Regions from separate parts of the Micromonospora sp. SL1-18 genome, predicted to be linked through region 4. Evidence: riboswitches for the same ligand, from Rfam matches in the RefSeq annotation. Region 4 holds a riboswitch; each other region holds the start of a gene.
The links. A riboswitch is a leader RNA that binds a small molecule or an ion and turns the genes downstream of it on or off. The one in region 4 is predicted to bind cyclic di-AMP.
Positions count from the first base shown of each region.

Region 1: another riboswitch for cyclic di-AMP. It lies ahead of ACNAW0_RS23410 (NlpC/P60 family protein); the one in region 4 lies ahead of ACNAW0_RS03565 (coiled-coil domain-containing protein).
Region 2: another riboswitch for cyclic di-AMP. It lies ahead of ACNAW0_RS09235 (transglycosylase family protein); the one in region 4 lies ahead of ACNAW0_RS03565 (coiled-coil domain-containing protein).
Region 3: another riboswitch for cyclic di-AMP. It lies ahead of ACNAW0_RS02370 (C39 family peptidase); the one in region 4 lies ahead of ACNAW0_RS03565 (coiled-coil domain-containing protein).

Region 1 is NZ_JBLROA010000058.1:21,700-28,401, forward strand. It holds gene ACNAW0_RS23400 (C40 family peptidase) at 1-683, shown strand, start outside; gene ACNAW0_RS23405 (N-acetylmuramoyl-L-alanine amidase) at 747-2,792, opposite strand; cyclic di-AMP (ydaO/yuaA leader) riboswitch at 3,029-3,166, shown strand; gene ACNAW0_RS23410 (NlpC/P60 family protein) at 3,179-4,213, shown strand; gene dcd (dCTP deaminase) at 4,285-4,863, opposite strand; gene ACNAW0_RS23420 (pyridoxamine 5'-phosphate oxidase family protein) at 4,942-5,487, shown strand; gene ACNAW0_RS23425 (zinc metalloprotease) at 5,554-6,537, opposite strand.
Region 2 is NZ_JBLROA010000014.1:786-8,777, reverse strand. It holds gene ACNAW0_RS09255 (DUF6236 family protein) at 1-909, shown strand, start outside; gene htpG (molecular chaperone HtpG) at 1,001-2,893, shown strand; gene ACNAW0_RS09245 (LLM class flavin-dependent oxidoreductase) at 3,012-3,917, opposite strand; gene ACNAW0_RS09240 (glycoside hydrolase family 3 protein) at 4,116-5,936, shown strand; cyclic di-AMP (ydaO/yuaA leader) riboswitch at 6,079-6,252, shown strand; gene ACNAW0_RS09235 (transglycosylase family protein) at 6,252-6,911, shown strand; gene ACNAW0_RS09230 (YbaB/EbfC family DNA-binding protein) at 7,095-7,556, shown strand; gene ACNAW0_RS09225 (hypothetical protein) at 7,732-7,968, shown strand.
Region 3 is NZ_JBLROA010000003.1:122,050-130,041, reverse strand. It holds gene ACNAW0_RS02375 (alpha/beta fold hydrolase) at 1-234, opposite strand, end outside; gene ACNAW0_RS02370 (C39 family peptidase) at 336-1,205, opposite strand; cyclic di-AMP (ydaO/yuaA leader) riboswitch at 1,409-1,550, opposite strand; gene ACNAW0_RS02365 (hypothetical protein) at 1,841-2,620, opposite strand; gene ACNAW0_RS02360 (hypothetical protein) at 2,772-3,281, opposite strand; gene ACNAW0_RS02355 (acyltransferase family protein) at 3,439-4,035, opposite strand; partial or broken gene ACNAW0_RS02350 (acyltransferase) at 4,112-4,402, opposite strand; gene ACNAW0_RS02345 (RNA-guided endonuclease InsQ/TnpB family protein) at 4,429-5,847, opposite strand; gene ACNAW0_RS02340 (IS607 family transposase) at 5,844-6,461, opposite strand; gene ACNAW0_RS02335 (hypothetical protein) at 6,407-6,679, opposite strand; gene ACNAW0_RS02330 (polysaccharide pyruvyl transferase family protein) at 6,847-7,992, shown strand, end outside.
Region 4 is NZ_JBLROA010000005.1:54,246-62,237, forward strand. It holds gene ACNAW0_RS03555 (HelD family protein) at 119-2,236, shown strand; gene ACNAW0_RS03560 (cation diffusion facilitator family transporter) at 2,324-3,238, shown strand; cyclic di-AMP (ydaO/yuaA leader) riboswitch at 3,384-3,517, shown strand; gene ACNAW0_RS03565 (coiled-coil domain-containing protein) at 3,522-4,589, shown strand; gene ACNAW0_RS03570 (hypothetical protein) at 4,698-5,216, shown strand; gene ACNAW0_RS03575 (SRPBCC family protein) at 5,236-5,688, opposite strand; gene ACNAW0_RS03580 (STAS domain-containing protein) at 5,782-6,141, opposite strand; gene ACNAW0_RS03585 (hypothetical protein) at 6,565-6,969, shown strand; gene ACNAW0_RS03590 (cellulose binding domain-containing protein) at 7,072-7,992, opposite strand, start outside.

The DNA.
Region 1 (6,702 bases), on a different contig from region 4:
ACATCGCCTCCCGCTACTACATGACGGGCCCGGCGCAGGACATCGGCGCCCTGCTGGTGAGCACCGAGCCGGGCACCCTCGCCGAGCAGCTCGTCATCCTGGACCGGCTGGCCAAGCAGCAGCACAAGCAGATCGCGGGCGTGCTCGCCGTCCGCGACAAGTACAACGCGCAGAAGAAGAAGCTGGACGCGCTGATCGCCACCCAGATCAAGCAGCGCGACGAGCTGGCGGCCAAGAAGAAGCACATCGACGCCGAGATCAAGCGGCTGACCGCGATGCTGCCGGTGACCTCGATCCGCCCGGCGGGCTGCCCGGCCATCGACGGCGTGGTGAGCAACGCGGCGCGGACCGCCATCAAGACGGCCTGCGCCCAGGTCGGTGACCCGTACGTGTGGGGCGCCACCGGCCCGAACGCGTTCGACTGCTCCGGCCTCACCCAGTACGCCTACAAGGCGGCGGGCATCTCCCTCACCCACTTCACCGGCGCGCAGTGGCGGGAGGGCAGGGCCGTGTCCCGCAGCGATGCTCGCCCCGGTGACCTGGTCTTCTTCTTCAGCGACCTGCACCACGTCGGCCTCTACCTCGGCAACGGCATCATGGTGCACGCGCCACGGACCGGCAAACCGGTCCAGGTGGGTTCGCTCAGCTACATGCCGGTCGCCGGCTTCCGCCGCGTCACCTGATCCTCCCGACCACCACGAAGGCCCCCGGTCCGCACGGACCGGGGGCCTTCGTTTCGTCCCGGATCAGCGGGGCGCGTTCTCCGCCGCCGGCTGGATCTGCACGTCGTCGAGGTTGACGTACATCACCCGGTGGCCGAACTGGACCTGCACGTACTGGAGCTGGCCGCGGACGACCGTGCGGTCATCCGGCGACGAGCCGTCGAAGGAGACGGCCCGGTAGTACTCGCTCGGCAGGACGCCGCCGACCGCGTACCGCTGGCCGGCCTTGAACGTGTACTGCAGCGGAGCGATGCCCTGGAAGGGAATGGTGGACGGGTAGGCGGCCCGCTCCGGGTAGGCCCGCCCGTACACCGGGATGGTGGCCTTTCCGGGCTTGGGGGTCACCACGAAGCCGTTGGCCCACTTCGCCGCCGGCGCCGAGGCCGGGTTGTAGAACCAAGCCTTCTGGCCGAGGTACCAGATCGCCGTCCAGTCGCCCTGGATTTCGGCGATGGCGTACGTCTGACCGGCCGAGGCGCGGGCGCCGTGGTCGGAGATGTACATGGTGTTCGGTGTGCCCTTGTCGTTCAGCCCCAGGTCGTTGACCAACGGTGCGGTCGGGCTCGGGGCGGCGCGCAGGATGACCGAGGAGGAGCCGCGCAGCGGGCAGGGCTCGGGGTCCGGCGGCGGCTTCGGGACGCCCGGCGGCTGCCGGTTGCAGCCGTAGAAGGCCGGCTTGTTGTTCGCGTAGTCCGGGTCGATGGTGACCAGGCCGGTGTGCGGCGTGCCGGTCGAGTGGAACGGCGCCTTCAGCAGGTCGAAGTAGTGCGACCAGTTCCAGTACGGGCCCGGGTCCCAGTGCATCGGGCCGACGTTCGCGGGGGCGATGCCGGGGACGTTGTCGTGGCCGAGGATGTGCTGCCGGTCCAGCGGGATCTGGAACCGCAGCGCCAGGTGTCGGACCAGCTTGGCGGAGGCCCGGTACAGCGCCTCGGTGTACCAGGTGCCGTGGCCGGCGAAGCCCTCGTGCTCGATGCCGATGGACTTGGCGTTGACGTACCAGTTGCCGGCGTGCCAGCCGACGTTTTTCGCCTTGATGTGCTGCGCGACGTACCCGTCCACCGACCGCAGCGTGTAGTGCCAGCCCAGGTAGGTCACGTCCTGAACCTGGCCCAGGCTGGGGCCGAAGTAGCCCTCGGTGTCGTGGATGATGATGTACTCGAGCTTCTGCTGGGCCGGCCGGTTGCCGATGTCGTAGTTGCCGTAGTCCCAGGTTTTGGTCTTCGGGATGTAGTACTCCCCGTACGGCGCGGGGATCCACTCGCAGGCGAGGCGGACCGGGCACTCCAGGCCGTCCGGCCGCTCGGCGCGGCGCAGCCCGAGCTGGTGCAGCCCGGACTGGTCCGGTTTCACCGTCGTGGCGGCGAGGGTCACCTGCTGGCCGTCGTCGGTGGTCCGGCTGGCGCCCTGGCTGATCTGGTCGTACACCTCGTCGGCGAAGGCCGCCGCGGCGTCCTCGGTGTCCGCGCCGGAATACCGGGCCACCGCGCCGTACCAGGCCGCCGGGTCGCTGCCGGCACCGACCGGCCCACCCAGCTGCTGCTGGTACGACGCCAGCAGCGCCGCCCCGCCGCGGATGTTGGCCGCCGCGTCGTCGCGCAGCGTCTCCTTCGACTCGCCGGTCAGGTTGGCGGCCGCGTCGAGGGTCTGCAGCGAAGCCTGGGGCAGGGTGTCCCCGGACGGCTCGGCGGCGGCGGTCAGGTCAAGGTTGAGCGGCCGGGACTCGTCGCCGCGCGGGTCCTCGTTCTCGTCCACGTGCGCGCTGGACGGGGTCGAGGCGACCTGCTCGGCGTCGGTGAGGTGCATCGGGCCGTAGCCGCCGCTGGTGCTGGGCTGGCCTGGGTGGGTGTCCCAGCGGGATTCCAGGTAAGAGACGCCGAGCAGCACGTTCTGCGGCACGCCGTACTCCGCTGCCGCGGCGGCGTACTGCTGCTGGCGGTCGGGGCTGTCGGTGGTCCCGGCGGCGAGGGGCGCCGCCGCGGTGGGACCGGTGGTCGCGATAGCGGTGGCCGCCGCGACGGCGGCGGCCAGCAGTATCCGTCTGCGCGATGGCAGGGCTGTGAGGTGCATCAAACCTCCAGATCGGGATGGGGGTCACTGCTTCCTCACCCTTGCTCCGCGCATGGCGTCCGGTCAATACCTTTCCAGATAACGATGCAGTCCGAAAGAAATCTTCACCCTCGGCGGTCGTGGCCGAGAATTTGCGTACGGAGTGTCACGGCGTCTCGGGTTGCGGATTGATAACGGCGATCTCTACTCTGTTCACTCGTCGGCCGGTAGCTTCACCGTCCAGCCCGGGTGGTGACGGTCGGACACCGCCGAGTCGCCTCCGTGCGAACCGGGGACCCAGGTACCTGGGGTGAATCCGCACCGCGGTGCGGTAGGGCGGCTCCCTTCCCGCCCGAACCCGTCAGCTAACCCGGTAGGCGGTCGGGAAAGAAGGAGTACGGAGCCCGGTGGCAAACCATGCCCCGCGGCCACCGTCGGTCCGGTCGGTCGACCGGTCGGCGGCTGCGCCGCGTCCACGCTGGTCCCGCTTCACCACCACCCTCGCGGCCCTGGTCGGCACCGTCGTCGTCCTGACCGGCGGCGCCACGGCGGCCCACGCCGACCCGACGGTCGCCGAGATCGAGCGCCAGATCGACCAGGACTGGAACAAGCTCGAACCGATCATCGAACAGGTCAACGCCACCCGCGAGGACCTCGCCGCCAAGCGCAAGAAGGCCGCCGCGCTGGCCAAGCAGATCGCCCCGTTGCAGGCCAAGGTCGATCAGGCCCTCGGGCAGGTCGGCGGCCTCGCCGTCAACGCGTACAAGGGCGACAACATCTCCACCGTCAACGCGCTGCTGGGCAGCAAGTCGCCCGGCCAGCTGGTCGACAGCCTGGAACTGCTCGACCGCTTCGCGCACCGCCAGCAGCGGCAGGTGCAGGCCGTGGCCGACCTGCGCGACCGGTTGGCCGCGAAGAAGAAGCCGCTGGACAACATGATCGCCCAGCTGGCCCGGACCGAGGCCCAGCTCGCGGCCAAGAAGAAGCAGATCGACGCCGAGATCGCCCGGCTGCAGAAGCTGCGGCTCAAGGTGTACGGCAACGGCGGTGGCGGCCCGCTGCGCCCGGCGCCCTGCCCCGCCGGCTACCCGGGTGGCCCCGCCGGGGTCGCGGTCAAGTTCGCCTGCGCCCAGATCGGCAAGATCTACGTCTGGGGCGCCGCCGGTCCGGACCACTACGACTGCTCCGGCCTGACGATGGCGGCCTGGGACAGGGCCGGCTCCTCGCTGCCGCACAACGCCCGGCAGCAGCACAACGTCACCCGGCGGGTGAGCCGCAGCGAGCTGCGCCCCGGCGACCTGGTCTTCTACTACAGCGACCTGCACCACGTCGCCATGTACGTCGGTAACGGCTGGGTGGTGCACGCCTCCCAGTCGGGCAAGCCGATCACGATGAAACGCGTCGACGACGGCCAGATCAACAGCTACGGCCGCCCCGGCTGAGGTGAAAGCAGGGGCCCCCTGTTAACGCCTGCGGTAGAGGAAGGGGCCCCTGTTAACACCGGGCCGGCCGGTCAACGGGTCGGCCAGATCCGCCAGTTCTGCCAGGAGCGGCTCGGGGTCGGGCCGCGCTGCCCCTGGTAGCGCGAGCCGTAGACCGCGGAGCCGTACGGGTGCTCGGCCGGCGACGAGAGCCGGAAGATGCAGAGCTGGCCGATCTTCATGCCCGGCCAGAGGGTGATCGGCAGGTTCGCCACGTTGGAGAGCTCCAGCGTGACGTGCCCGGAGAAGCCCGGGTCGATGAAACCGGCGGTCGAGTGGGTGAGCAGCCCGAGCCGGCCCAGGCTCGACTTGCCCTCGAGGCGTGCGGCGAGCTGGTCGCCCAGCGAGATCACCTCGAGCGTCGAGGCGAGCACGAACTCGCCCGGGTGCAGCACGAACGGCTCCCCCTCGGGCACCTCGACCGTCGAGGTCAGGTCGTCCTGCCGCGACGCCGGGTCGATGTGCGTGTAGAGGTGGTTGTTGAAGACCCGGAAGAGCCGGTCCAGGCGTACGTCGATGCTGGATGGCTGCACCAGCGCGGGCTCGAAGGGCTCCAGCGCGAGCGTGCCCGCCTCGATCTCGGAGGCCAGGTCGCGGTCGGATAGCAGCATCGCAACACCATAGCGACCGGTACGGGCGACCTGCGTGTCGGACTGCGCGCTCGTACACTTGTTCGATAGAATGTCCGCATGGCTTCCTGGTCCGAATTCGCCGCCGACGAGCCCCGCCTCGCCGACGAGATCCGCCTTCTCCTGCAGCAGTACGGGCCGGGTTTCGGCTACCTCGCCACGGTCCGCGCCGACGGCGGTCCCCGGGTCCACCCGGTCTCCCCGGTCATCACCGACGGAGGGCTCTACTGCTTCGTCATCGACTCGCCCAAGCGCCGCGACCTCGAACGGGACGGCCGCTACGCGCTGCACTCGTTCCCAGCCGAGGAGAGCGACGACGAGGCGTACGTCGCGGGCCGCGCCCGTCCGGTGACCGACCCGGCCATCGTGGCCCAGGTGGCCGCGCTCGGTCGGGCCGCGCCGCAGGTCGACTGGCGGCTGTTCGAGTTCACCGTCGACGTGGCGATGCTGACCCGGCGCGACCAGACGACCTACCTTGGCGTGAGCCGGCCGCAGGTGCGGGTCTGGCTCGACCCGCAGGCGACCGGCCCGACCCGCCGGGCCGCCGTCGCACCCGAGGCCCGACGTGGTCGCCATGGGTTCGACACCCGCCGGCCGGCCGCCTGAGCCCGCAAGAGCCGGCGCCGGCCCCGTCGTGGAACGGGACCGGCACCGGCGTGCCGTGCTGGGCTGCTACGCCGCGCGGTAGGCGTTCCACGCGGTCAGCATCCGGCTGGCCTGTCCGGGGGTGAACTCGTACATGCACGAGTCGTAGGTGTAGTCCATGAAGTTGTGGATCGGGTCCAGGCCGGGCGCGGTGCAGGTGTCCCGCCCGGTCGGGCACTGGTAGGCCGGTGACGCCTCGGCCGGGGTGTCGGAGACGCCGTCGCCCTGGCCCGAGCAACCGCCCTGGAAGGTGTGGTAGAGGTTCAGCCAGTGGCCGATCTCGTGGGTCCCCGTGTCGCCCAGGTTGTAGTTGGTCACGGTGCCGCCCGGCAGCGACTCGTTCAGCGCGACCACGCCGTCCATCTTGTCCAGCGTCTTCTTCGGGAAGGTCGCCCAGCCGAGCAGGTTGTCGCTCAGCTCACCCAGGTACATGTTCAACGTGTTCTTGCCGCCCTCGCGCAGCGTCGTCTTCATGGACCGCTCCGCGGAGGAGCCCGAGACGATCGGGTACCAGGACGGGTTGGTGACCCGGTTGATCTTCTGAAGTTGGAACCCGAAGGCGGTCGCGGCGCCGCCGGTGGCACCGCTGTAGGCCTGGTTCAGCACGCTGATCTGCTGGGTGATCATCGAGTCCGGGATGTTGCCGCCCGCCCGGGTGCTGTCCCGCTGGATGACGTGCACGACGACCGGGATGGTCACGGTCGCCAGGGGCGCGGCCCCGGCCCCGAGGCGGAACCTGGACCGCTCGGCCAGCGCGGCGGCGAGATCCGCCTCGCGCTCCCGCACCTGCGCGGCGGTCAGCTCGTTCGGGTCGTGCCGGACGTGCGCTCCGGCCTTCACCCGGGCGTTCGAGTGGAGGTCGGCCGGCGCGACGCAGCCTCCCGCCGGGGCGGCGGAGAGGGCTGAAGCGGCCGGGACGACGCCGACCGCGGCGGCGCTGAGCAGCAGCGCAAGGGTCGTCGACGCGACGCCGGCGGTACGCCGGATCAGCAGGTTGGGACGGAGTCCCATGGGCCCACCTCTTTCTGGCGGCGCGACCGGGGGTGTGTCACGCCGTGGCTGGCAACGTGGGGGTGACGCTACAGCTCATCGACTGATTTGAAAACGTCCATATGTTGCGGTCGGGAAACTTCTTCCTGACCCCGAGCGCACGGGGCGGTTCCAAGATCTTGTCGA
Region 2 (7,992 bases), on a different contig from region 4:
CGCGGGGCGAACACCGGGCGGTTCGAGCCGCGTGACCCCCGCCTGATGTCGGTGCTGCCCGGCAAGGTGTTGTGGTCGCTGGCGGCCCAGCTGGCCGACGACGGTCTGCTGGTCCCGCTCGAGCACGTGCGTGACGACGGCCGGCGCGAGCGGCTTCCTTATCTGGGGCTGCACCGGGACCTCGCGATGCTCTACCTCGCGGTGCTCGCGGACACCGTGGCGCGGGAAAACCGGATGGCGACCGTCACCGACCTGCCGGTGGCCCTGGCGACGACCGGCGGCTGGACCACCGACTCGATGGCCGCCGCGCTGCTGGGCCACCCGGAACCGGCCCCGGTCGCGGACCCCGTGCCCGCCCAGTCCTTCGCCGTCCTGGCGCTGGCGGTCGCCGTGCCGGGAAACCTGCGTGACGTGCCGGTGTGTCGGATCGTCGAGGCCCGGCGCCACCTCCAACCGGAGCTGCTCGCCTATCGCGCCTACCTCGATTCACTGGCGCCCGCCCTCGCCGAGCTGGGTTCGGTGCCGGACCCGGCGGTCCGGTCGGCGCATCTGCGGACGATGGTCGAGCGGGAGATCGTGGACCGGATCGACGCCACCGGCCGGCAGTTGTCGAAGCTCGGCCTGGAGCCGGTTCGCGCGCTGCTCACCACCCAGACGCTGGTCCCGCCGGCGGCCCTCGCCATGCTCGGCGGTGCACTGGACCTTCCCCCGGTGGTGACCGGATCGGGGGCGGTGGCGGCCACCGTCGTGAGTGCGACGGCCGCCATGCTCGGCAGCCGGAACCAGCTCCGGCAGGCCCACCCGACCGGCTACCTGCTGGGACTGCGCCGAGAGCTCGGGGCCAGCCAAGCGGTGGCCGCGGTGCGGGCCCCGTATCGCCGGGCGGCGGGGACGGACCGCCGCGGGTGACGGGCGGCGTCGACGCGACCCGCCGGTGCCCCCGCCGTCACACCTCGTATCCTTTCCGCCGGAAGGCCCGCATAAGTCGAAGGGAGTCGGTGTGAGCGACCGGGTCGAGACGTTGGAGTTCCAGGCCGAGGCCCGTCAGCTTCTCCAGCTGATGGTTCACTCGATCTACTCGAACAAGGACGTCTTCCTGCGCGAACTGATCTCGAACGCGTCCGACGCGCTGGACAAGCTGCGGCTGGAGTCGCTGGTCGACAAGGATCTCACGGTCGACACCTCCGACCTGCACATCGAGATCGAGGTCGACAAGGAGGCCCGTACGCTGACCGTGCGGGACAACGGCATCGGCATGTCCCGCGACGAGGTGGTCGCGCTGATCGGCACGATCGCCAAGTCCGGCACCGCAGAGCTGCTGCGCAAGCTGCGCGAGTCGAAGGACGCCGCCGCCTCCCAGGAGCTGATCGGCCAGTTCGGCGTCGGCTTCTACGCCACCTTCATGGTGGCCGACAAGGTGGCTCTGCTGACCCGCCGCGCCGGGCAGAGCGGTGGCACCCGCTGGGAGTCCACCGGCGAGGGCACCTACTCGGTGGAGGCGGTGGACGAGGCACCCCAGGGCACCTCGGTCACCCTGCATCTCAAGCCCGTCGACGCCGAGGACAACCTGCACGACTACACCGCCGAGTGGACGATCCGGGAGATCGTCAAGCGATACTCCGACTTCATCGCCTGGCCGATCCGGATGACCGTCGAACGGTCGGGCGAGGACGACGCCACCACCCGCGAGGAGCAGACGCTCAACTCGATGAAGGCGCTCTGGGCCCGCTCCCGTGACGAGGTCGACGAGGCCGAGTACAAGGAGTTCTACCGGCACGTGGCGCACGACTGGGCCGACCCGCTCGAGACCATCCACATGCGGGGCGAGGGCACCTTCGAGTACGAGGCCCTGCTGTTCCTGCCGTCGCACGCCCCGCTCGATCTCTTCTCCCCGCAGGGGCGTCGCGGGGTGCAGCTCTATGTCAAGCGCGTGTTCATCATGGACGACTGCGACGCGCTGATGCCCAACTACCTGCGCTTCGTCAAGGGCGTGGTGGACGCGCACGACCTGTCGCTGAACATCTCCCGGGAGATCCTCCAGCAGGACCGGCAGATCCGTGCCGTGCGTCGCCGCCTGGTCAAGAAGGTCCTCGCCACCCTCAAGGAGATGTCGGCCGAGTCGTACCGCACCTTCTGGTCCGAGTTTGGCGCGGTGGTCAAGGAGGGGCTGCTCGAGGACCCGGACAACACCGAGGCCCTGCTCGACCTGGTCCGCGCCGCCTCCACCCACGACCCGGCCGAGCTGACCACCCTGCGCGACTACGTCGAGCGGATGAAGGACGGCCAGACGGAGATCTACTACGCCACCGGCGAGTCCCGGGCCACCATCGAGAACTCCCCGCACCTGGAGGCGTTCCGGGCCAAAGGCTACGAGGTGCTGATCCTCACCGACCCGGTCGACGAGGTCTGGGTCGAGCGGGTCGGCCAGTACGACGGGAAGACCCTCCGCTCGGTGGCCAAGGGCCAGGTCGACCTGGAGACCGACGAGGACAAGGAGAAGGCCGAGGCCGAGCGCGAGGAGTACGCCGACCTGCTCACCTGGATGAGCGGCGCGCTCGCCGACAGCGTCAAGGAGGTCCGGCTCTCCTCCCGGCTCACCACCTCGCCGGCCTGCGTGGTCGGCGACGCGCACGACATGACGCCGACGCTGGAGAAGATGTATCGGGCGATGGGGCAGGAGGTGCCGCAGGTCAAGCGGATCCTCGAACTCAACCCGGCCCACCCGCTGGTCACCGGGCTGCGCAAGGCGCACGAGCAGGGCGGCGAGGCCACCGCCCTGACCGAGACCGCCGAGCTGCTGTATGGCATGGCGCTGCTCGCCGAGGGCGGGGAACTGGCCGACCCGTCCCGGTTCACCCGCATCCTCGCCGACCGGCTCGCCCGCACGCTGTAGAGCCGTTCTTCCGCCCGCCGCGGCAGTCACGCCGCGGCGGGCGGCAGTGAGTCACCTGCGGGGGGCTCAGGCCTGCCCACCGCCTGCTGCAGGTCGCTGAAGTCGCCCGGGTTGCGGATCAGGTCGACGCGGCGCGTTCGGCGGCGACCAGTTCGCGGACCGCGGGCGCAACCTCCTGGGCGAAGAGCCGGATCGCGGTGGGGTCGTCGGCGCCGAGGATGAACGCGGAGATGCCGTGGTCCAGGGTGAGTCCGGCCAGTTCCTCCACCCACTGCTCCGGGGGCCCGGCCAGGAAGCCGGAGGAGGACCGGGCGAACCGGCCGGAGACGTTGAGCAGCCGCCGCACCGAGCGCGGCTCCCGTCCGGCCGCCTCGGCGCTCTCGTCGATCAGCGCGTTCATCCCCGACAGCTCGGCCGGCCCGTTCGGCAGGTAGGACAGCGACGGCAGCCAGCCGTCCGCCGCCCGCCCGACCAGCCGCAGCATCCGCGGCTTGTACGCGCCCACCCAGATTCCCACCGGGTGTGCCGGCGCCGGACCGCGCTTCGCCCCGACCACCCGGTAGTGCTCACCCTCGACCCGGACCATGTCGCGCCGCTCGGTGTCCCAGGCCTCCCGGATCACCTGGATCGCCTCGTCGAGGGCGTCCACCGCCTGCCCGGGGCTCAGCCGTCGCCCGCCGACCGCCTCGATCGCCTCCCAGAACGCGCCGGCCCCGAGGCCCAGCTCGACCCGGCCGCCGGTGAGCAGGTCCAGGCTGGCCACGCTGCGCGCCAGCACCACCGGCTGGCGCAGGGGCAGGTTGAGCACGTTTCCGGCCAGCCGGATTCGGCTGGTCGCCGCGGCCACGAACGACATGAGCGTCCAGGTGTCCAGGAAGCCTGGCTGGTACGGGTGGTCCTGGAAGGTGACCAGGTCCAGGTTGACCTGTTCGCAGAGCTTGGCGAGCGCCACCACCTGTTCGAACTGGTCGGCGGCGGGGGTGATGAAGCCGCCGAAGGCCAACTCGTGTCCGTAGTCAGTCATGTCTCTCCGCCTGCATATTCCTGGGCCCGGCGGCCCTGCCGGACCTCGCCACCGTAGTCCGTGCCGGGATGACGCGCCCGCCGCTCCCGGAACCGCAAGGTTTGTTCACGATGTGCCTAACTCAGTGGTATCGATGAATGTCTGACCGGCATAGGGTGCTGGTGAACGGCCTCAGCGTTCCTCCGGAAGGAGTGACCCGTGATCCGCCACCGCCCCCTCGGCCTCGCCCTCCTCGTCGCGGTCACCGCCCTGGGCGCGCCCGCCCCGGCCACCGCCGCCGGCTACCCGTACCAGGACCCGACGCTGCCGGTCGCCACCCGCGTCGCCGACCTGCTCTCCCGGATGACCCTGGACGAGAAGATCGGCCAGATGACCCAGGCCGAGCGGGGCTCGGTCACGGCGAGCGACATCACCGCGTACCGGCTCGGTTCGGTGCTCTCCGGCGGCGGATCCGCGCCCACGCCCAACACCGCCACCGGTTGGGCGGACATGTACGACGGCTTCCAGCGCGGTGCCCTCGCCACCCCGCTGGCGATCCCGATGATCTACGGCGTTGACGCGGTGCACGGGCACAACAACGTGTACGGGGCGACGATCTTCCCGCACAACATCGGCCTGGGGGCGACCCGCGACCCGGCACTGGTGCAGCAGATCGGCCAGGCCGTGGCCGAGGAGGTCGCTGGCACCGGCGTCGACTGGGATTTCGCGCCCTGCCTCTGCGTCGCCCGCAACGACCGCTGGGGTCGTACCTACGAGTCGTTCGGTGAGACCCCCGATCTGCCGTCGAGCATGTCCACCCTGGTCACCGGCCTGCAGGGCAGCACGCTCGGTGGGGCCACCTCGGTGCTCGCCACCGCCAAGCACTACGTGGGCGACGGCGGCACCACCGGCGGGGTGGACCAGGGCAACACCCAGCTCAGCGAGGCCGACCTGCGGGCCGTCCACCTGCCCCCATTCCAGGCGGCGGTGCAGCGTGGCGTCGGCGCGGTGATGATCTCCTACAGCAGCTGGAACGGCGTGAAGATGCACGGCAACCAGTACCTGATCACGACCGTCCTCAAGGGAGAGCTGGGCTTCTCCGGCTTCGTCGTCTCCGACTGGAACGGCATCGACCAGATCGACGGCAAAGCCGGCTTCACCGCCGCCGAGGTCACCATGGCGATCAACGCCGGTATCGACATGGTCATGGTCCCCACCACCTGGAAGACCTTCATCAGCATGCTCCGCGCCGAGGTGCAGAACGGGCACGTGCCGATGAGCCGGATCGACGACGCCAACCGGCGGATCCTCACCAAGAAGTTCGAGCTCGGCCTCTTCGAGCGGCCGTACACCGACCGGAGCTGGACCCCGACGGTCGGCAGCGCCGCGCACCGGGCGCTCGCCCGGCAGGCCGTCCGCGAGTCCCAGGTGCTGCTGAAGAACTCCGGCGGCGTTCTGCCGCTGGCCCGGGACAACAACAAGATCTTCGTGGCCGGCAAGAACGCCGACAACATCGGCAACCAGAGCGGCGGGTGGACCATCTCCTGGCAGGGCTCGTCGGGCAACATCACCCCCGGCACAAGCATCCTCCAGGGCCTCCGTGCCGCGGTCGGTCCGACCACGACGGTCACCTACAACCAGCGCGGCACCGGCATCAACAGCAGCTACCGGGCCGCGATCGCGGTGGTCGGCGAGACACCGTACGCCGAGGGCCAGGGCGACCGCACCGGCGCCATGAGCCTGGACCGGGAGGACCTGCGCACCATCGCGACCCTGCGCAATGCCGGCGTACCCGTGATTGTGGTGCTGGTCTCCGGCCGGCCGCTGGACGTTGCCAGCGAGCTGCCGAACTGGACCGCGCTGCTCGCCGCCTGGCTTCCGGGCACCGAGGGTGCCGGCGTGGCCGACGTCCTCTTCGGCGGGTACGTGCCGACCGGAAAACTGCCGATGACCTGGATGAACTCCGCCAGCCAGCAGCCCATCAACGCCGGTGACGGCCAGCTTCCGCTCTTCCCGCAGGGCTTCGGCCTGACGTACTGAAGGGCGCTTGTAAGGCACCTGTGGACGTTACGCAACTCGTATGGTGCGGCCTTCGCTCGGCCGGGTGAAGAACTTCACAAGAAGTGGGCGATCGTCCGATTCCGTCCCTAACGTCGGCTGTGTTCGCGATCGCGGACACCACGGGCCGGTAACGCCTAATCCCGCCGCCGGCCCGTCGGTACCTGGACCTCAGGCGGGAGCGGGGGACCCACAAGTTCCTCGGTGCTCGACACCTCGGGGTGAAGCCGCCGTCCGGCGGCCGGGCTCCTCGGCCCGAACCCGACAGCTCACCTCGTCGGCGTGGAGGAAACCCACATGGCAACTGAATACGTCGCACGTAATCGACGACTCACCCAGCGTCGCGTCGTCGTCGGGGCGTTGGTCGTCGGCGCCGCCACCGGTGCCGCCGCCGTCCTCGGGCCAGCCGCCCCGGCCAGCGCGTCCAGCGTGAACTGGGACGCCGTCGCCCAGTGCGAGTCCGGCGGAAACTGGCACATCAACACCGGCAACGGCTACTACGGCGGTCTCCAGTTCTCGAAGAGCACCTGGAACGGCTACGGCGGCCAGAGGTACGCCAGCCGGGCCGACCTGGCCAGCCGCAGTGAGCAGATCGCCATCGCCGAGAAGGTCCTCGACGGGCAGGGCATCGGGGCCTGGCCGGTCTGCGGCAAGAAGGGCGGCTCGACGAAGCACTACTCGTCCACGTCGGAGTCCGCCAGCCAGAACTCGCCGAAGAAGGCGACCAGCAAGCGGGCGTCGCGGGACGAGCGACCGGCGACCCGCAGCTACCGGCGTACCGCGCCGAGCACAGGCGGCGCCGAAACCTACGTGGTCGAGCGCGGTGACACGCTGTCCGAGATCGCCCAGGAGCGGAGCCTCACCGGCGGCTGGCACGCGCTGTACGAGCGCAACAAGCAGGTGGTCGGCGACGACCCAGGCCTGATTTTCCCGGGCCAGCAGCTGAGCCTGCACTGACGCCCGCGAGCCGGGCGGCATCCGCCGCCCCGCGTCCCGCGCTGAACAAGGAGTGGCCACCCCGCCCGGGGTGGCCACTCCTTGCGTGAAACAGACCGTTAGGCGGCACCGGGCCGGGTCGGTGCCGGCGGGCGTGGTTGCTATGGTCACCATGCTCCGGAAAGACGTGAAGAAAGCGCGGCTATGACCAACGACCCGTTCACCGCGGCCGCGAGCCTCGATGAGCTGCTCACCAGGACCCAGCAGGCGCTGTCCTCGATGCGGTCCCGGGCCACCGAGCATGCTGACGTCGACCCGGAACAGTTGCTCCGCGCCGAGGGCAGCGCGGCCGACGGACGCGTGCGCGCTGTGGCCGTCCAGGGTGGTCGGATCCAGTCCGTCGTCGTCGAACCCGAGCTGGCCGAGGCAGGGTGGGCAGCGGTCTGCGGGCATGTCGTGGTGGCCGTCAACGCCGCCCTCGCCGACCTCGACGCCCAGGTCAATTCCTCGGCGCGGGCCGACGTCGACGCCCTGGCCGCGCGGCTCGGCGGGCTGCAGGAGCAGTCGGTACGGCAGATGGAACTGTTCAGCCGGGCGATGGAGGACGTGCTGGCCCGGCTCAACCGCAGCGGCGACGCGGGCACCCGGACCGGCCGCTCAGGCTGAGTGGGCACCCGACGTACGGCTGACGTGACCAGGCGGCCGACCACTTTCGTCTAGTGCGTAGAAAAGTAGTCACGAGAGCGACGAAAGCTATGGACAGGCTGACCGGAAGTCAGTAGGGTCAAGCGCTATCAATATGTTTCGTCGAGATGAACTACCGGCACAGTAGCTTCCGACTGTGGCCCTCCGGGCGGCGCAACCGGAGACCACGACCGGCCACGACCCGCCACCCCGGGTCAATGCCACCACGGCGACCGGGCGCGGCACGCGCCATGGGTCGACCGACATCCCCGACAAACCCCACCAGCTCAGAGACATCACCATGCCCGGCGAGCGGCGGATCCGGCCCGCTGACGACGTCGGGGTGGCCGACACACCACTTCGGACGACCGTGGCCCGCGGCCACGGCCGGTGATCCCGTGCGGCCTGGGAGGGGCCG
Region 3 (7,992 bases), on a different contig from region 4:
CCGGGGCCCGAGCCGCTCGGCCACCGGGCCGAGCCCCGCCACCACCCGCTCGGTCAGGGCCGCGAAGGAGTACGCCGGCAGCGGCGGCGACCAGCCGTGGCCGGCCAGGTCGGGGGCGAGCCAACGGCCCGCCCAGCGATGCTCCAGCTGCGGCGCCCAGGGCAGCCACACCTCACCGGTGGCACCCAGGCCGTGCAGCAGCAGCAGATGGCGGGCTCCCGTCTCGTCGGCCATACGGCGCAGTGTGCCACCGGACCGGCACGACGCGCGAGACCCCCGCGTACGCGGTCGGGCACCGGCTCGCAGGAGCCGGTGCCCGACGGGGAGGGGTGCGATCAGGCCGAGTAGCCTCGGGTGGCGGCCCAGTTCGCCAGGTCGATGGTGGTGATCCAGTACGAGGGCATCGCCGGGTTGGCCGAGTCGGCGATCAGCGCGGTCCGGCCGTTGTTCTTGTAGCCGACCACCGCGATGTAGTGGCCGCCGGGGAACGAGTGCCAGCCGCCGTCGGTGTCGGTGGCGGAGCCGGCGATGTTGACCACGACGCCACGACGGTGGCTGATCGCCTTGACCAGGTCGGCCTGGAGCTGGTCCATCTGCGCCGGCGTCGCGGCCTGGCCGGGGATCACGTGCGTCCGGTACGGGCTGCCCTTGACCATCTGGTTCAGCCCCCGGGTGGTGTCCTCGGCCGAGTCGGTGCCGTTCATGCCGGCGTTCAGCGGGGCGACCATCGCGTCCTGGGTGGTCTCGATGCCGCTCGCGCTCAGGGCGTTGCGCACGGCGGCCGGGCCGCAGTTCCAGTAGTCGGTCTGCGCCTCGTAGTTGTAGTTGAGGATCTTGCTCGACGGCGGCTTCGGCTTCGGCTTGCGGGTGACGTCCGGGTTCGCCTTGGCGGTGCTGGGCTTCGCCGACGGCGACGGCGACGCGGACGGGCTCGGCGACGCGCTCGGCGAGTCGGACTGGGACGGCGCCGGAGCGGCGGCCTGCGCCTCGCCGCGGCTGGCGACCTCACCGAGCCGGGGGGCCAGCTCGGTGACGGCGGACGCGCGCTCCTGCTGGGCGGGCGCGTCGCCGGTGCCGGTCAGCGCGACGCTGACGCCGCCGGCCAGCACGAGGGCCGCGGCGGAGCCGGCGACGATCTGGTAAGGGCGCTCGGTCACGAGGCGCCGCAGCTTACGGTTCAGGTGGTGCTTCACGTGTTCCTCCACGAGGGGCTGTGCGGCACACGCCGGCCCGACGCGCGGACGAGGTCACGCGCGTTGCCAGGCGGGATGGCCGCGGGAAGGGAAGCGCCCGGTGAGCCGGGCTGCGAGGGCGGTTACCGGAACTCGGCTCGCCGGTCAGGCGAGCGAGGGCACCGCCACTCCGTGGAGGCGGGGGGAGGATCGGGGGGTGGATGGCACGAGGAGGGCACTCCTTCCGTGGCCGCCTACCGGGTTAGCTGACGGATTCGGGCGGGAAGTAGGCCCTACCGCGGGTCGCAGCTCGCGGATTCACCCCGGTGTTGCACTGGGTCCCCGGTTCGTTTGATCACGATTGAGCGGGTCGGTACGGCGTCGCCACATGCGATCGGAAACCGCACCAGACGCGCCGACACTACCGGTGAGTTCACCGCCTGCCAAGCGCTCCTACCTGCTTAAACATCGGAATTGCGACGCCGACCGGAACAGCAGGCAACCTGACGTCACTCAATGGGACAAGCAGTTATCACGGGACTGCCGGGCCCGAATCGGACAACGGGTGGATGATCGGCCCGGAATTGCGGGAGTCGATCACCCGAGCCTACCCGGATGACCGTTTCCGCGCTTGCGGTGACCTCGCTCACCAGATTTTTGGTAACGATTCAGCCGACCCGCGCGGGACGGAAGCGGGCAGTGCGGACGCCGGTCGCGCCGGCCGGCACCGCCGCGCGGGCCAGGGCCACCGGCTCGGTGCGGCGTACCGAGACCGGGCGGGGGCGCAGCGCCTCAGCGGCGGCGTACGCCTCCGCGGCCAGGGTGCGGGCCGCCTCGGCGGCCACCTCGGCGTCGCGCCACGCCCGCTGCTCGCGCTCGGTGGCGGCCCGCCAGCCGGCCCGCCGGCCGTCGCGTGCCGCCCGGGCCAGGACGAACTCCTGCTCGGCCGGGTGCCGGCGCGGGTTCCACCCGTTGCGGTGGGCGAGGACGTCGGCGAGCTGCCGGCCGGTCAGGTCGCCCCGCCAGTGCGCCGCCATCGCCGCGTGGTGCAGCCACCGCTCCCGGGCCGCGTACTCGGCCGGCGTCCGGGGGGTCCGCGGCTCGGGCAGCACGACGGCGCCGGCGAGGCGCCGGGCGGCCTTCTCGGACTCGTCGTACGCCTCCCAGGCCCGTTCGGCCGCCTCCTGGGCGGTCAGCCACTGCTCGCGGCGCCGACGGGCGGTCCGCGCGGCCCCGGCGGCGGCCACCGCCACCTCGTCGGCGTACCGGCACAGGTCGGCGCGGCGGGCCGCCTCCTCGGCGGCCGGATCGGGGGCGGGATCCACCGGGCGCTCCGGCCGGGTGACCAGCACGGTCAGCACGCCCAGGGCGAGCAGGAGCAGGACCGACCAGATGGCGGCGGCCTCGGGAACCTTGGCGACGAAGTGATAGAGAACGATCTTCTGCATTGGTCGGTACCTCACGGGAACGGCGTGGCGGAGAGGCCCACACGGGCCCGCGGGGCGGGGCGCGACCGGGTACGGGCGCCGTCTGGCCGTCGTCGGGCGGGTGCGGGGTGAGGTTCGGTAAGGCAAGCGCGGGCCGCGGCCCGCGGGATCGTCAGCGGGCGGGCGGGGCCCGGGGGCCGGCGGCAGCCGGGACCAGCCCGACCAGGACACGCTGCCGGTCGACCGGAGCGGCCACGACCCGACCGGGCCCGCCGACCGAGAGGACCGCCCGCTCGGCATGGTCCAGGTCGCCCTGGACGACCTGCCGCTGGGCGGCGCCGGCCGGGTCGGTGCCGGGCGCCGCATGCTCGCCGCGGCCGGCCACCGCACCGGGCGCTCCCGTCCCGGCCCCGGCGACCGCGTCGGCGGCCCGGTCGGACCAGCGGAGCAGCCCCCGGAGGGCCGGGTTGGCACCGGGCTCGGGAGCGCTCAGGTGCCCGGCCCGGAGGGCCGACGTGTCGACTGCGGGCGTGGGGGCAGCCGCCTGAGCCGTCGCGGCCGGGCCCAGGGGCAACGCGGCGGCGCCGAGCGAGCAGGCGGCGACCACGGCCAGGCTGGCCAGCATGCGGGCGGTCCAACGCGCCACCCACCACAGGGGACAGGTGAGCGCGATCGGAAGCACGGATCCAAATTACCGCCGAAACGGCCGGAAAGCACCATCGCCGGGCGTGTCGCACTGGCCGAGGGAAGGCGGCACCGCCCAGGGTGGACAGCGGCCGGGCGGCGGGCTCCCGCCACGGGTCCGGCGGCGGAAGGACGCCGCGCGGCGGCCACCCGGCTCAGCCCGGGTCGCGCTGCCCGGCGTACTCGACCGACCTGGGCCGTGGGACGCGGACCGCGACCGGCGCGGCGGGGGTGGCCGGCGGGCGGGGCCCGCGCGATGGTCCCAGCCGGCGCATCATCGGCGTCTCCACCCAGCGGTGCAGGGCCGCGGCGAGCAGCAGGTTGACCACCAGGAAGGCCAGCACGAAGAGCGGCCCCCACCAGCCGCCCAGCCCCTCCCCCCAGTGGCCGGTGAGCCGCAGCACGGTCTTCATCACCAGGACGTGCACGAGGTAGAAGGCGAACGAGACCTCACCGAGCCAGATCATCGGGCGTGACCGCCACGGCGTCCGCCGGCCGTGCACGTCCGCGTCCGCCGCCGCGGTGATGACCAGGAGGTACGCGACCGCGAGCAGGGCCGCCCAGAACTCCGCGCGGATCCACTGGGCGGCGATCACCCAGATGGCGGCGAAGAGCAGGCTGGCCAGGGGCAGGGTCGGCCCGCGCCACCGGCCCCGGCGCAGCAACTCGGCCGCCGCGACGCCCATCCAGAACTCCAGCGACCGGGCCATCGGGAAGACCTGGGCGAACCACCACCGGTTCTCCTCGGGCACCAGCAGCTGACCGGGGCCAGAGGGCCAGGATGAGCAGCGGCGCGGCGACCACCGCCACCCACAGCAGGCCGGTGCGGGCCCGGCGCAGGTAGGGCAGCACGAACGGCAGGCAGAGATAGAAGGCCAGTTCGCAGGAGAGCGACCAGCTCACGTTGTTGACGCTGTAGTAGTACCCGTCGAAGGGGAGCCAGGCCTGCACCAGGAAGAGGTTGCCGAGCGCGGCCCATGGGGCGATCGGGTCGGCGAACCAGAACGCGACGGCCAGCGCCACCACGAACATCACCAGGTGGTTCGGATAGATCTTGGCCAGCCGGCAGCGCAGGAAGGTACGCCGCGGCTCGCCGTCGCGGTACGACCAGACCAGCACTGAGGATGAAGAAGAACTGCTTCCTACTAGTTGCTCATTGTTGAGCGGTTCGGATGTTTCGCTCTCCGCCTGGCCGTGGTGGCTGGGCTGGAGTCCTGGACCGGCAGTCTGGTCCGGTGGCGATCGGCCCGGTCCTGCAGGATCTGCTTCACCCGCTGGTGTGGGGTGTGCAGGGCGATATCGGGATCGCCTAATCGGTGCAGGATGTTGATCGCGGCGTTCACGTCGGCCTGCCACACCACCCCGCACGCGGTGCAGTAAAACCGGTCCCCGCTACGGCGGCCGAAGCGTCCGCAGCGGTGACAGGTTTGTGAGGTGTAGGCGGCGTTGACGGGAACGAGCGCAGAACCTCTACGCTCCGACACGTTCTTCAGCGCCTCGGCGGTGACTCCCTTGGTCCACGCGGCGAGACGCCGATTGATGTTCTTGCCGAGCTTCTTGCGGGCGGTGAAGCGTTTGGTGAGGTCTTCGGCCACGATGGTGGCGGCCTTGTCGATGACCTCGTGCACGGCGGTGAAGATTTCCGTCCGCACCCGGGCCCGGTGGCGGGTGGCCTGCCGGTCCCGTTTGGCGGTGCCGAGGTTGTTGACCTTGATCCGCTGCGCCTTCGCGTGGTTACCGCGGGCGGCGGCGGTGTTGGCGATCGAGCGCAGCTTCGCCCGGCGCCGGTTGCGTTCCTTCAGCCGATCCGACTCGCTGGTCAGCAGCTCACCGAGCCGTTCACCGTGGGGCTCGCCGTCAGAGTCGGTGAGGGCCTCGGTGTAGCCCTTGTCCACACCGACCGTTGCCTCACCGCACGACCGTCGGGATGACGGCAGGTGCGCTGCGTCGATCTGGTAGTGCACCTCCACCCGACCGCCCCGCAGGATCAACCGCAGCGTTCCCGTCGGCGCGACCGTCGTCGACAGCGGGATCCTGACCATCTTGCGGGGCTCAAGACCAGGAACAACCAGCCACAACCGGCCCCGCCCATCGACGGCGTTATTGTAGTTGTCGGCGCGTACGACGATCTGATCGTGCGTGCGGTTGCGGCCCCGCTTCCAGTGCCGGCGCATCTGCCGAGCCAGGAACGGGTCGTCCGCCCACCGGTCGGCCTCCAGCGCGTCGAACATCCGCTTCCGCTGTACCGGATCGTCGGTGCGCCGGACGATGGCCCGCCGCACCTGCACCTTGGCCGCCTCCCGGTTCGCGGTGATGTCGCCCATCGCGTCGCGCACGGTTTCCTTCCACGCGTTCGCCAACACACCAAACGACACGGGCGTGTCCTCGGCCAGCCACTGGTCCCGCACCTGCCGGTGCCGCAGTCCGGACCCGACACCGCCGATCGACCCATACCGCTGCCACACCTCACCACGCACCCGACCCAACCGACGAGCCTGCTCCTGCAACACGGCGTACTTACCCGGATTCAGGGCGGTCGAATACGCGATACGCGTGACCTTCACCGGCCATCCCCCGCGGTCAGGACCGCCCCTTTGAATTCCTTCTCGTAATGCCGCAGCCCGTACAGCCGACACGAGAAGCTACCTACGATGGCCAACAGGTCCTCGGCCAACTCCCGCTGCGGGGACAGGGCCTCCTGATTGGCCACGACGATCTCGCAGCCGCCGCGGGCGGCCAGGTGCTCCAGCAGGTCGAAGCCGAATCGGGCCAGCCGGTCCTTGTGGGCCACCACCAGCGTGGCAACCTCGCCCCGGTCGATGGCGTCCATCAACGCCAGGAGCTTCTTGCGGCGCAGGTTCATCCCGCCACCGATCTCGCTGACCCACTCGTCCACCGCCAGGCCGCGAGCCAGACAGAACTGCTGCATTGCCGCCACCTGCGAGGCCAGGTCGCCCTTCTGCCCCGGCGAGGAGACCCGGCAGTACACCACCACCCTGCGTCGGTCGGCGTCGAAGCCAGGCTGCAACACCCTGCGCACATCGGAGTCGTCGAAGTACCGCTGCCCCGACGGCAGACGGCGGGCCACAATCCGGCCTTCCGCCTCCCAGCGACGCACCGTGCTCACCGAACGACCGATCCGCGTAGCGAACCCGCCGATCCGATAGACACCGCCCACGACGGTCGACAATAGACGGTTCTGGCCAGAAAAGCGATCACTGGTGGCTCCTCCACACCGGAGAGGCCGAGAGCGAAGGCCCTGTTCGCCACGACCTGGTAGTCGGCATCGACGACGATCCGCATGGTGCCGACGTGGAAGCCGAAGACCAGCAGTGCGGCGATCCAGCGCAGCCCGGTCAGCGAGGGCAGCCGGACGGGGTGGGCCGGGGCGGTCACCCCGAGGACCCTACTCGGACGGCGGCCGTCCAACAGAAACTGCCACGCGGGGGCGAAGCCTTACCCGTCAATACATTAGGATCTCTCTTTCTTGCGTACCAGCATGACACGCGGGGGTGGTCCACCGGCCGCTCGCACGGTGTCCAGGGAGGAAAGGTGGACACCGCATGCACCAGCGGATCCTGCTGCGTGCCCGGAAGGGCCCGTTCGACGTGGTCAGCCCGGAGGAGACCTTCGAGCGGAACTGGCTCGCCGACAACGGCGGCAATCTGGTCTTCGGCCACGCGACCCACAAGCTCCTGGCCACCTCGACCGCGGAGATCACCCCGACCGAGTACCGGTCCGACTCGTACGACCCGCGGGAGCTCAACGAGAAGTACGACGTCTTCGTGGTGCCGCTGGCCAACGCGTTCCGGCGCAGCTACCTCGACCGGCTGCAGTCGATGACCCGGTTGATCGAGAAGCTGAAGATCCCCGTGGTGGTGCTCGGCGTCGGCACGCAGACCAACGTGCACGGCGACCGGGAGTACCTGCGTCCGATCGACGACGCGGTGAAGGCCTTCTGCCGGGCGGTGCTCGACCGCTCGCACAGCATCGGCGTACGCGGCGAGGTCACCGAGGACTACCTGCGTACGCTCGGCTTCTCGGCAGTCGAGCAGATCGGCTGCCCGTCGATGTTCCTGCACGGGGACAGCCTCCGCATCGAGAAGGGCAGGGCGGCGCTGGGCCGGGAGGACCGGGTCGCGCTGACCATCTCGCCGTACGTCAAGCCGATGGCGAAGATCGTCACCCACCATCACGAGCGCTACCCCAACCTGCGTTACCTCCCGCAGGACCTGCGGACCCTGGGCACCCTGCTGTACGGGGACGCCGCGGAGCACCGCAACAAGAGCAGCGCGATGCCGGTGCACAGCAGCCATCCGCTGTTCGTCGAAGACAAGGTGCGGATGTTCGTCGACCCGTGGACCTGGATGGAGTACCTGTCCGGCTTCGACTTCGCGTTCGGCACCCGGATCCACGGCACCATCACCGCGCTGCTCGCCGGCACCCCCGGCTACCTGTTCGCCCACGACTCCCGCACCCTGGAGCTGGCCCGCTACTTCGACATCCCGCACCGGATCATGGGCGACGTGCCGGCCGACGTCGACGCCGCCGAGCTCTACGAGGAGGCCGACTACACCGCGCTCAACGAGGGGCACAAGGCCCGCTTCGCGACGATGATCCGCTTCCTCGACCGGCACGACCTGGGGAACGCGTTCGCCGACGGGGACAGCGCGGGCCGCTTCGACCAGCAGGTCCGGGCGGCCTCCTTC
Region 4 (7,992 bases):
ACGGGCAACCGCCACCGCCGGGCACGGCCACCGGCATGGCCACGACGAGGGCCCGAGCGGCGGCCCGTACCCTCATTCAGCCCACCGTGCCCGCCGCGTGACCACAGGAGCCCCCGCCTTGAGCGACCAGACCACCCTGGACCGGGAGATCGCCGCCGAACAGCGGCATCTCGATCGGGTGTACGCCCGCTTGGCGGAACTGCGCCGCTCGGCCGCCGACGCCGAGCGGGAGGGCTACCGGCTGGCCCGGGTCGGCAACTTCGGCGCGTTGGTGGAGCGGGACGCGATGGTGTTCCACGCCGCGCAGCGCCGGTACGTGCTGGACGCAGAGCACGAGGGGCTGGTCTTCGGCCGGCTCGACCTGCGTACCCGGCAGGTGCTGCACGTGGGGCGGCTCGGCGTGCGCGGGGAGAACGCCGAGACGCTGGTGGTGGACTGGCGGGCGCCGGCCGCCGCCGCCTTCTACCGGGCCACCCCGGCCGAGCCGATGGGCGTGGTACGCCGGCGCACCATCCAGTCGTCGGCGGAGCGGGTCACCCGGATCGAGGACGACCTCCTGGACCCGGAGGCGGCGCCACCGGACATGGCGGTGGTCGGCGACGGCGCGCTGCTGGCCACGCTGTCCCGGGCCACCGGGCGGGGCATGCGGGACATCGTCGCGACCATCCAGCGCGAGCAGGACGAGGCGATCCGCTCCCCCGGCTCGGGGGTCACGATCGTCTCCGGCGGCCCGGGCACCGGCAAGACCGCGGTCGCGCTGCACCGGGCCGCGTACCTGCTCTACTCCGACCGGTCCCGGTACGCCGGCGGCGGCATCCTGGTGGTCGGCCCGTCCGGCGTGTTCGTCGAGTACATCGCCTCGGTACTGCCCTCGCTCGGCGAGGAGACCGCCACCCTGCACTCGCTCGGCTCGCTCTTCCCGGGCATGTCGGCGACCCGTACCGACCTGCCGGAGGTGGCGGCGGTGAAGGGGTCGCTGCGGATGCGCCGGGTGCTGGAACGCGCGGTCCGGGACGCGGTGCCGGATTCCCCCACCGAGCTGCGCCTGCTCTACCGGGGCGAGCTGCTCCGGCTGGGCCGGGCCGAGCTGGACGCGATCCGGGACCGGGCCCTGCCGCGCGGCGCGCGCCGCAACGAGGTGCGACGGGGCGGCTTCGACGCCGTCCTCGCCGCCCTGTACGGACAGGCTCGCGGGCTGCGGATCGGCCGGCTGCCGGAGCAGCCCGCGTTCGAGGACGAGATCATCGAGCGGCCGGAGTTCCGCGAGTTCCTCAAGGCCTGGTGGCCCCGGCTGCACCCGCGGCACGTGCTCGGCTGGCTGGCCCGCCCCGAGCGGCTGCGCCGGTACGCCGGCGGGATCCTGGCGGCCGACGAGATCCGGCTGCTGACGCGGGCGTACCGGACCCTGGACGCCGAGGGGCCGACCATCGCCGACATCGCGCTGCTGGACGAGCTGGACGCGCTGCTCGGCAAGCCGGTGCAGCGGGCGAAGCCGAGGCGCGACCCGTTCCAGCTCGCCGGGGGCGTTCGCGAGCTGAGCACGTTCGCCGACCGGCAGCGGGCGGCCCGGGCCGCCGCCCGGGAGCGCCCGGAGGACTACCGCGACTACGCCCACGTGGTGGTCGACGAGGCGCAGGACGTCTCCCCGATGCAGTGGCGGATGATCGGCCGCCGGGGCCGGCTGGCCTCCTGGACCGTGGTGGGCGACCCGGCGCAGACCGCCTGGACGGGTGACGCGGGTGAGCTGACCCGGGCCCGGGACCAGGCGCTGGGGCAGCGCCGCCGGTACCGGTACGAGCTGACCACCAACTACCGCAACTCCGCCGAGATCTTCGCGGTGGCGGCGGCGGAGATCCGCCGCCGCTACCCGGACCTGGCGCTGCCGACCGCGGTGCGCTCCACCGGGGTGCCGCCGGTCGAGCGGATCGTGCCCGCCGCCGAGCTGCCGGCCGCGACCGTGGCCGCGGCCGGCGCGCTGCTGGCCGAGGTCGAAGGGACGGTCGGCGTGATCACGCCGGTGCCGCGCCGGGACGAGGTCGCCGGCTGGCTGGGCGACCTCGGCGGCGGCCGACTCCAGGTGGTGACCAGCCTCCAGGCCAAGGGCATGGAGTACGACGGGGTGGTGCTGGTGGCGCCGAGCGAGATCCGGGCCGATCAGGGTTCGGGCGTACGGACCCTCTACGTGGCGCTGTCCCGGGCCACCCAGCGCCTGACCACCCTCGACCCGGTCGGCTGACGACGGTCGGGCCCCGGCTCACTTGCATACATAGCGATGTGAGCATAAATTGGGCCCCGCCGGGGTGACGGGCGAAAGGGTGTGGGCGTGGGCGCAGGTCATGACCACAGCGGCACGGTCACCAACGCCGCACACCGCCACCGGGGTCGGCTCTGGGCCGCGCTCGGGCTGCTCGCCGCCCTCATGCTGGCCGAGGCGGGGACCGCGTTCGCCACCGATTCGCTGGCCCTGCTCTCCGACGCCGGGCACATGTTCACCGACGTGCTTGGCATCGGCATGGCGCTCGCCGCGATCACCGCCACCCGGCGGGCCAACACCGATCCGCAACGCACCTTCGGGCTCTACCGGCTGGAGGTGCTGGCCGCGCTCGCCAACGCGGTGCTGCTCGGCGCGGTCGCCGCCTACGTGTTCGTCGAGGCGGTACGCCGGTTCGGCAGGCCGCCGGAGGTGCTCGCCGGGCCGATGCTGGCCGTGGCGGTGCTCGGCCTGCTCGCCAACCTGGCCGCGTTCGCGCTGCTGCGGACGGGCGCGCAGGAGAGCATCAACGTGCGCGGAGCGTATCTGGAGGTGCTCGGCGACGTGCTGGGCTCGCTCGGGGTGATCGCCGCCGCCCTGGTCATCACGTTCACCGACTGGTGGTGGGCCGACCCGCTGGTCGCCGTCGCGATCGGGCTGTTCATCCTGCCGCGCACCTGGCGGCTCGGCAGGGCCGCGGTGCGCATCCTGGTGCAGGCCGCCCCGGAGCACCTCCAGGTGACCGCGGTGCGCGATCGGCTGGCCGCTGTGCCTGGGGTCGCCGAGGTGCACGACCTGCACGTCTGGACCCTCACCTCGGGCATGGACGTGACCTCGGCGCACCTGACCACGACGCCCGGCGCGGAGGTGGGCGAGGTGCTGGCCGCGGCGCGGGCCGCACTGCACGAGGACTTCCGGATCGATCACGCCACGTTGCAGATCGAACCCGGAGCGTCAACCGGCGCATGCGGACCTGTGGAGTGGTAATTAGGACAAACTTAAATTCAAGTGGCTATTGTGCATCTGTGCCGGCTTTAGCCCGATTCTCGGTCCCCGTCGCCGGGGGCCGGTCGGCGTACGGCCGGTAGGCTCGGTCGCGGTCTCCACCCGGCGGCGCGTTTCGGCGCCGGGGCGGCGGCCGTCGCCTAATCGCCAGCAGCACGGCGAGCCGGGGAACCACGTTCCTGGGGTGCATCCGCGTCAGCGGTAGGGATCTTCCGTCCCGAACCCGTCAGCTAACCCGGTCGGCGGTTGACGGAAGGACACGTGAATGCCACCTGTGGCACCTGTACGACGGACGGCCGCCCGGTTGGCGGCCCTGCTCGTCGCGACGCTCGCCCTCGGCGTCGCGGCCGCGCCGGTCTCCCCCGCCTCGGCGGCCGCCCCGACCGGCCTGCTTGCCGCCCCGCCCGGCGACGAGGGCGGCACCCCGGCGCTGCGCGCTCAGCTCGACGCGGCCAGCAAGGGCTGGCTGGACGCGCGGGCGGCGCTGAAGCGGTCGGTGCAGCGGCAGCAACAGCTCACCACCCAGCTCAAGACCGTCAACGCCGAGCTGGGCGTACGCGACGCCAAGGTCGGCGAGATCGCCGGGGTCGCGTACCGGACCGGGCGGCTCGGCACCGCCGCGGCGCTGCTCGACACCAGCAGCCCGGAGGGCTTCATGGACCGGGCCGCCACGCTGCAACAGGTCGCCGCGCACGAGGACCGCGCGCTGCGCAACCTGATCGACACCCGGGACCAGTCCACCCGCACCCAGGCCGCGCTCGACGGCGAGATCCGGGAGCAACGCAAGCAGGTCGCGGTGATGGCCAAGCGCAAGGAACAGGCGGAACACGCGCTGGAACTGGCCAACAAGAAGGCCGCCAGCACGAGCGGCGGGGGCAGCGTGCAGGGCACCTCGCGGGCCAACGCCAAGGCGGCACCGCGCAACGCCGACGGCTCCTGGCCCTCGGAGTCGTGCAGCGTGAACGACCCGACCCCGGCCAACGGCTGCATCACCCCGCGCATGATGCACGCGCTCCAGCAGGCCAAGGCGGCCGGGTTCACCCGCTACGTCTCCTGCTACCGGCCCAGCGGCTCGGGCGAGCACCCCAAGGGCCGGGCCTGCGACTTCGCCGCCCAGAAGGGCGGCTTCGGCGGGGTGGCCACCGGCGGCGACAAGACGTACGGCAACAACCTGGCCGCGTACTTCATCCGCAACGCCGACCCGCTCGCCGTGCTCTACGTGATCTGGTACAAGCAGATCTGGCTGCCCAGCAGCGGCTGGAAGGCGTACAGCGGCGGCAACGGCGACCCGTCCAGCGACCACACCAACCACGTGCACCTGTCGGTGTACTGAGGCTCGCCGGTGGCCCGCCGCCCGGCGGGCCACCTACGCCCACCGACGTACGTCGGAGGTCGCCGTGCGTCCGACGACGCGGGGCCGGCGAGGACCGAGCATCGGGGCATGAGCCGACTCTCACCCGCCGGACGCAAGGCCCTGCTCACCCTGCACCTGGTCACCGCGCTGGGCTGGCTCGGCGTCGACCTGGTGCTGCTGGCCCTCGGTGTCGCCGGCCTACGCGGAGCCGACCCCGAGGTGGTCTATCCAGCGGCGGGTCTGCTGGTCACGTACCTCTTCGCCCCGCTGAGCGTGCTGGTCTGGCTGGTCGGGCTGGCCAGCGCGCTGTTCACCCCGTGGGGGCTGCTGCGCTGGCGCTGGGTGCTGGTCAAGTTCGTGATCACCACGGCGATGCTGGGGTTGGTGCTGCTGCTGCTCACCCCGACCGTGCGCCGGCTCGGCGAGCTGGGGCCGGACCTCACCGCCCGGGACCGGCTGGACCTGGTCATCCCGCCGACGGTCTCCAGCACCCTGCTGATCGTCACGACCGTGCTGTCCACCTACAAGCCGTGGGGGCGGCTGCGCCCGGCCGCCCCGACGGCCCGACGTCCGGAGTTGTCGCGAACCGCCGGGCGGCGGAGCTGACTGAAGAGCCCGCGGGCTCTCAGTCAGCCGGCCCCTCCAGGGCGGCCCTGAGCCGACTGGCGAGGCCGAGGTGGGCCGCCCGGGCCTGCCGGAAGGCGTACCCGAACAGGGGCGCCGGGGCGGAGAGGGTGATCTCGACGTCGATACGCACCACGCCGCCGGGCTCGTCCAGCAGCCGGGTGTGGTTGCGGACGGTGGTGGCCGGCTGCTGGCGGGCCACCGTCTCCACCTCGTCCTCGGTGGCGACCAGCACGTCCGCCTGGTAGGTGACCGGGAAGTGCAGCGGCCCGAGCTCCAGCCGGTCGGTGATCGCGTAGCTGGCCAGGGCGCCGGGGCGGGGCGGCAGCGGACGGACCCGGACGATCAGCGGATGCAGCTCACCCTGCCGGGTCAGGTCGCTGAGCAGGGCGAGCGCATCCGCCCGGGTGCAGCGGGCCTGCACGGTGTAGCTGAAACTGTCGCTGCTGAGCACGCCGTACTCCCTTGCCGTCGGCGATCCGCACGATCGTCGCGTAACCGGGGTTCGGCTGGCAACGGTCGACGAAAGCGTACGGAACCGGGCGGCTCAGGCGCCGGGCAGTACCTCGGGAGTGCTGTCGGCGAGGTACGGCTCGGGAGCGCCGAAGAGACCCAGCAGGCCGGTGACCCAGAGCTGGCGGTGCACGAATCGGCTCGGCTCGGTGACAAGCAGCTTCACACCGCTGACCTCGGCGGTCTGGAAACCGGCAACCATCGCGCTGATGCCGACGGAGTCGAGGAAGGTGACCAGCCGCATGTTCAGCTCGACCCGGGACGGATGGCCCTTCGCGAGCACCTCGGCGATCGCTTCCCGCACTTCGTACGCGGTGTCGACGTCGATCTCGCCCCGCGGGGCGATCTGGACGACACCACCCGGTAACACCGACTGCACGATCGACAGGCTCACGCGAGCACCTCCACTCGCCCCTACGGGCGCCTCATCAGTACGCGGGCCGCGACCGAGAGTATTCCTCCGATGCCTCGGTCGCCACCCCTCGGGATGGGCAATTCGCGAACTGGGCACACCTGGGCATCCCAGTCCGGTTTCCTCCAGTTCCTGTTCTTCGCGTCGACAGACTCTCATACTCCAACGACCGACCGGGCAATGTCGATCCGCCGACCCAGGTTAGCGGCCCCGCGCCGGTCCGGCCCGGATCCGGTCCCGGCGCGTTCGGCTGGTTGGTCCCGCCGCACCCATCGACCACGCCTGACCTGGATGGTTTGCGGCGGCCCCGGGCGGGGCACTGCCCGGGTGAGCAGACCGTCCCACGATGCCCGACCGCCGGAGTCCGAAGTGGCCGCCGGATTCCACCCCCGAGGAGGTAACACCATGTTCGGAACTACCCTGCTGGAGCGCCGCGGCAAGCCCGAGCGGATCGCGGACCAGGCGTGGCAGCACCTGGCCTCCGCGGTCAGCTCCGCCGGGGACGGCGTCCGCGACGCCGCCCGCTCCGCCCGGCGCAACGGGTCGGGGCTGGCCGAGGGCGCCGGCGACCTGGTCGGCTCCGCCGCCGGCGAGGCCCGCCGCCGGGCCACCCACGCCGTCGACGCGCTCACCGGCCGCCGGCCGACGCTGCCCTGGGCGCTGCTGGTCGGCGCCGCGCTGGTCGGCGCCGCGATCGGCTGGGCCGCCGGCACCGCCGCCCGAGCCGCCGGAAGCCGGGTACGGGACGTCGAGGAGATCGAGTTCGTGGACGTGGACCGGCTGGACTCCCCGGACGGCCTGGACTTCTGACCCGCACCCGCCAACGGGGGTTCCGGCGAGCCTGAGGCACCGCAGTCGGCGCGGACGCGGCGGTGGCCGCCCCGCGGACGGGACGGCCACCGTACGGCCCGGTCAGCGGGCGACGGTCGCGGTGCAGGTGAGCGCGGGCACCGAGTTGGTCCCGCTCCAACTGGCGAGGAAGCCGAAGGTGGTGCTGGCTCCCGTGCCGAGGGCGCCGTTGTAGCCGGCGTCCTTGACCACCACGAGGCTGCCGTTCTGGGTGTACGTGCCGCCCCAGAGTTGGTTGATCTGCTGCCCGTTGGCGAAGTTCCAGGAGACCGACCAGGCGCTGGTCGGCAGGCCGTTGTTGCTGACCGTCACCTCGCCCTGGAAGCCGTCCGGCCACGAGTTGGTCACCTGGTAGGTCGCCGTGCAGCCGCCGGCCGGTGGCGGCGTAGTCGGGGGCGCAGTCGTCGGCGGCGGGGTGGTCGGCGGTGCGGTGGTCGGCGGCGGGGTGGTCGGCGGTGCGGTCGTCGGGGGCGCAGTCGTCGGCGGCGGCGTGCCGCCGAGCCGGTCCGCCACCAGGATGCCCCGCCCGTTGGTGCCGAGGTAGACCCGGCCGTGGACGCGCGGGTCGCCGGTCAGCGCCTCGCCGGCGTTGCCGTACTGGTGCTGGTCGTCGTTGATCCGCACCCAGCTTCCGCCGGCGTTGTCGGAGCGGTAGACGCCGTGCTGGCCGTCGACCGTGCCGATGACGAACAGCGCCGGGTACGTCTGCCCGGGCGCCGCCTTGCCGAAGCCGACGTTTATCGCGGTGCTCACGCCGGTGACCTTGGTGAAGCTGGTCCCGGAGTTGGTGGAGTGCCAGAGGCCACCCTCGCCGGCCAGCCAGACGTCGCCCTCCTTGCCGGGCAGCGCCTTGAACTTCACGCCGGTGGTGGGCAGGCCGGTGGCGGCGCTGGCCGTGAAGCCGGCCCCGCCGTTGGTGCTGACGTAGAACTTCCCGTTGCTGAACCCGTAGAACTTGTTCGGGTTGACCCGGTCGGACTCGAC